DNA from 2 places in the Exiguobacterium sp. s133 genome. Region 1 is predicted to be linked to the other one. Evidence: riboswitches for the same ligand, from Rfam matches in the RefSeq annotation. Region 1 holds a riboswitch; the other holds the start of a gene.
The links. Region 1 has a riboswitch for lysine ahead of KNP96_RS11465 (amino acid permease). Riboswitches for the same ligand answer to the same signal wherever they lie in the genome.

Region 2: linked by a shared signal. The riboswitch ahead of KNP96_RS09985 (Na+/H+ antiporter NhaC family protein) and the one ahead of KNP96_RS11465 (amino acid permease) in region 1 are both predicted to bind lysine.

Annotation. Positions count from the first base shown of each region.
Region 1 is NZ_JACSMK010000008.1:52,478-54,686, reverse strand. Features, by position in the region: gene KNP96_RS11465 (amino acid permease) at 1-794, opposite strand, end outside; lysine riboswitch at 907-1,091, opposite strand; gene KNP96_RS11460 (MarR family winged helix-turn-helix transcriptional regulator) at 1,263-1,718, shown strand; gene KNP96_RS11455 (GGDEF domain-containing protein) at 1,875-2,209, shown strand, end outside.
Region 2 is NZ_JACSMK010000006.1:103,835-106,043, forward strand. Features, by position in the region: gene KNP96_RS09980 (type I phosphomannose isomerase catalytic subunit) at 1-629, shown strand, start outside; lysine riboswitch at 739-914, shown strand; gene KNP96_RS09985 (Na+/H+ antiporter NhaC family protein) at 1,019-2,209, shown strand, end outside.

The DNA.
Region 1 (2,209 bases):
ATGACGAAGATCGCAAATACATAAAATAATAAAATCCGCCAAAACACCTGTTTAACTGCTTTCGGGACATTTTTTTCCGGATCTTCCGACTCGCCTGCTGCGATTCCGACGAGCTCCGTCCCTTGAAAGCTAAAACCTGCGACAAGAATGATACCGATGACAGCTGGAATCCCTCCGACAAACGGTGCATCACCTAAGCCAAAGTTTTTGAACCCTGCTGGTGGCTCCGAAGTAAAGATACCAAAAATCATCGCGACTCCTACACCAAGAAACACGATGACCGTGACGACTTTAATCATCGCAAACCAGTACTCGGCTTCACCGAATCCTTTGACCGAAAAATAATTTAATCCAATCATTAAAAGTAAAAACAGCGCGCTAAAATAGACGCCCGGAATGTTCGGGAACCAGTAATGCATGACGATTTGTGCTGCGACGAGCTCGACGGCAATCGTGACGGCCCAGTTGTACCAATAGTTCCATCCTAAGGCGAATCCGAATGAAGGGTCGACGAACTTCGTCCCGTACGTCGAGAATGATCCTGCGACCGGCATATAGGCGGCCATCTCCCCAAGGCTCGTCATCAAGAAGTAGACCATCAATCCGACGATTGTATAAGAAAGTAACGCACCACCCGGTCCTGCCGCTGCAACAGAGGCACCTGACGCGATGAATAAACCGGTCCCAATCGCTCCGCCAATTGCAATCATCGACATATGCCGGGCTTGAAGCCCTCGTTGTAGCCCTTCTGCTGTGGAATCGAGGGGTTGTTGTTGCTGTTGTAAATTGTTCATGTCTGTCGCTTCTCTCTTTTTATAATTTTTGAGAGGGCGTAAAAAAGCGCCCTCACCTTCCAAGAGGAAGATGAGAACGCAACATATCGATGATGCGTCTCATTCTACCGTCGTGAAAGATAGCTCCCCATAAACCGCAAACGGTTCATGACAGTATTAGACCTGTTTGATCTAATCCCAATCGCTGACTTTCAAAGTAGTCTACGATTTCGGCAATTCTTCCTTTTGAGCTATTTCATCTGCCGCTTGACGACATCCGTAACCCGACTCATAAGAATCGCAACCTCCATCCCACTGGTTGAGTGAGAACTAATTAAGTTGATTTACTAATTCATTACTTCGACATAGTACATAATATGTTTCTTGTTTGTCAATTTATATTTTTGAATCCTACCGTGCTCATAGTAAAATTCCGATATTTTTAGTACACTAAATGGTAGAAGGTAGTACAGAAAGGATGTTGCTCAGATGGGACAAGAACAACATGACCAATTGACATATCGATTAGAAGAACAAATGCGCGTGATTCTCCGGACGTTGCGCCGTGAGTTGAATCAACTGTTTGAAGGTACTGCCACGCGAAGTGAATTCTTCATCTTACGTAGCTTATCTGAAAACGGCCCCCAGCGTCCGACATTACTCGCGGAACAGTTCGAACTTGCGACAAGTCAGGTCACCGCTTTGACAGATAAACTTTATAAGACCGGTTTTGTGACACGGACACGTTCGACGGAAGATCGTCGTTCAATCGTCCTTGCCTTGACTGACGAGGGAGAGGCCGCTTTTCGGAATCTCGAAGTCGTCCGTCGCAAATATCTTCAGGAGCGATTCGGCACTTTGTCTGAAGAGGAACTGAACGTGATGATCCATGTATTTGATAAAATCCTCGCGACAATGGATGAAGAAGTCGTCTCATCCAATTAATAAATTAAAAATCAAGAGAAGGACAGAGGTTTTATTCTGTTTTTCTTTTTTTATTCTAAACATTCAGACCTCCTATACCGTTAGTAGAACGAGTATACTCAAAGTATATAATTGGAAGTATACTGCAGGGGGAGTTGGGAGGATTTGTTGTCTATTATGAATAACTTCATCATAAATTTTTGTCTCTTATTCACGACGATCACGCTTTTATTTTTACCTTTTCGAAATCAACCAAGAATTACACCAAAATCAAAGCTTGAATCACGCCTTATTTTAGGTTGTGTAGCTGGTGCAATTGCTGTACTCCTCATGTTCAACAGCATTCAAATTGATATTGCCCGGATTGACTTACGTATCATTCCTGTCGCGATTGCCACATTATTTGGCGGATTGCCTAGTGCCTTCATCACGGGAGTCATGATTATCGGAACGCGTTTTTTAATTACACCTGCTGATCAAATCGAAGGAGCGATTCTCGCTTCCGTCATCAT
Region 2 (2,209 bases), on a different contig from region 1:
ACCTGCCGGGTTGGGACGATGTAAATTTAGTTCGCCCGTTAGAAGAGTTCTTCAACATCCCGGTTTCCCTTGAAAATGATGCAAATGCCGCCGCGCTCGGCGAAGCATTGTTCGGGGCAGGACAAGACTATACATCCATCTATTACATGACAGTCAGTACAGGAATCGGTGGTGGATATGTCTATCAAAAGACGTTGATTCGAGGCGCACACGGATATGCTGGTGAAATCGGAAATACGATCATCGATGCTTCTGGACCGGAACATCACGTCTTGAACAAAGGCTCACTCGAAGGATTAGCAAGCGGTACGGCTCTTCAGACGCGGGCTGATTCATTAAATGAATCTTCTATTGCACAACTTCTTGGCAATACACAGGAAAGGCTTCGTTTCGTAAATCATTTAGCAACAGGCGTAGCGAACATCATTCACACACTTGATCCGGAAGCCGTCATCATCGGTGGCGGTGTTACGGCTTCCGCCGATTTATTTTGGGAAGAGCTCTTACAAGCCGTCAATGCCCGTCTCTACCCGACGTTACGTCAAAAAACAATCATTCGCTTAGCTGCATTGGAAGGAAATGCCGGTGTCATCGGTGCTGCCCATTTAAATCGGATGAACGCCGAATAACTTCATTGTTCCTTTTGAACAGACTTTACTACTTTTTTTAAAAACAGACTTGAAACTTTTTTCTGAAATATGATAAGGTTTTCTTATTAAAAGAATATGACTATTCTATCGATGAGGTAGAGGCGCGGTCTTAATGAGTATTTGATCTGAGGATGACAACGAGGACGATCAAGGAAAGGTAATGCTGCCGAAGTATCGTCAAGTGTCTGACTTGATGGTACTGGTCGAATTGGGAAATACCCGTTCGATTGCCATACGTGTTTTGTATGGAGCGCTCCAATTCGGCTAAGAAAGACGCATCCAGCAAGGGTGTCGGCTTTGTTGCCGGTGCCCTTGCTTTTTTATATGCAATGGGTCTCATCTTCTAAAAAAAGAGGAGGAACCACACAATGGTCAATTATTCAGATTCAATCGTTGCGCTCATTCCAGCTGTCATTGCAATCGCACTTGCAATCGTGACGCGCAAAGTCGTTATTTCACTTGGTGTCGGTATTTTGATTGGTGCTTTATTGCTGCATAGCTTTAATCCAATCGATACGGTCGTCTATCTCGGCAAAAACATCTTTAGTCTATTTTGGGCGGATGGGGCGTTAAATGAATGGAACGTCTTATTACTCATCTTCTTACTATTACTCGGTGTTCTATCGACGCTTATCCAAACATCGGGCGGTGCACATGCCTTCGGTGAATGGGCAACAACACACGTCAAGACAGCGCGCGGCGCTCGCCTCGCAGCATTTGGTTTAGGTATTTTAATCTTCATCGATGATTACTTCAACAGTCTTGCTGTCGGGAATGTCAGTCGTCCGTTAACGGACCGTCGTGGCGTCTCGCGGGCAAAACTTGCGTATATTATTGACTCGACGGCTGCTCCAGTCTGTGTCATCAGCCCGCTTTCAAGTTGGGGAGCGTTCATCATCTCGATCATCGCTGGTATCTTAACGACACATTCGATTACGGAGTATTCCGCATTCAGTGCTTTCATGATGATCGTGCCACTCAACTTCTATGCGATTTTCGCTCTATTGCTGACGCTTTACATCGCGTACACAGGGATTGCGGTCGGACCGATGCGGACGCATGAACTTCGTGCATTAAAAGGTGAACTTTTCGATGCAAGTAAAGGAACACCGATGGGGATGGCAGAGGAAGTCAAAGAACACGAAGGTGGAAAAGTACGTGACCTCGTCGTTCCGATTATCGTTCTCGTCATTGCAACAGTTTCCGCATTACTCTTTACCGGTGCTCAGGCACTCGCTGCTGACAATCGTGCATTTACGTTGATTGGTGCATTTGAAGCGACAGACGTAACACGTTCACTCGTTGCTGGTGTCGTCATCAGTTTAGTCGTTGCTTTCCTGATGTTGATTGGTCGGAAAATCCCGGCGCGCGAATACGGACACAGCATCTGGGCTGGGATGAAATCCATGTGGCCTGCTGTCGTCATCTTATTATTCGCTTGGACAATCATCGCTGTTATCGGTGACATGAAAACAGGTGAGTACTTAGCAAGCTTCGTCAGTAAGTCGATTTCTGCTTCGTACCTCCCCTTCTTATTGTTCTTGATTGCAAGCTTAATG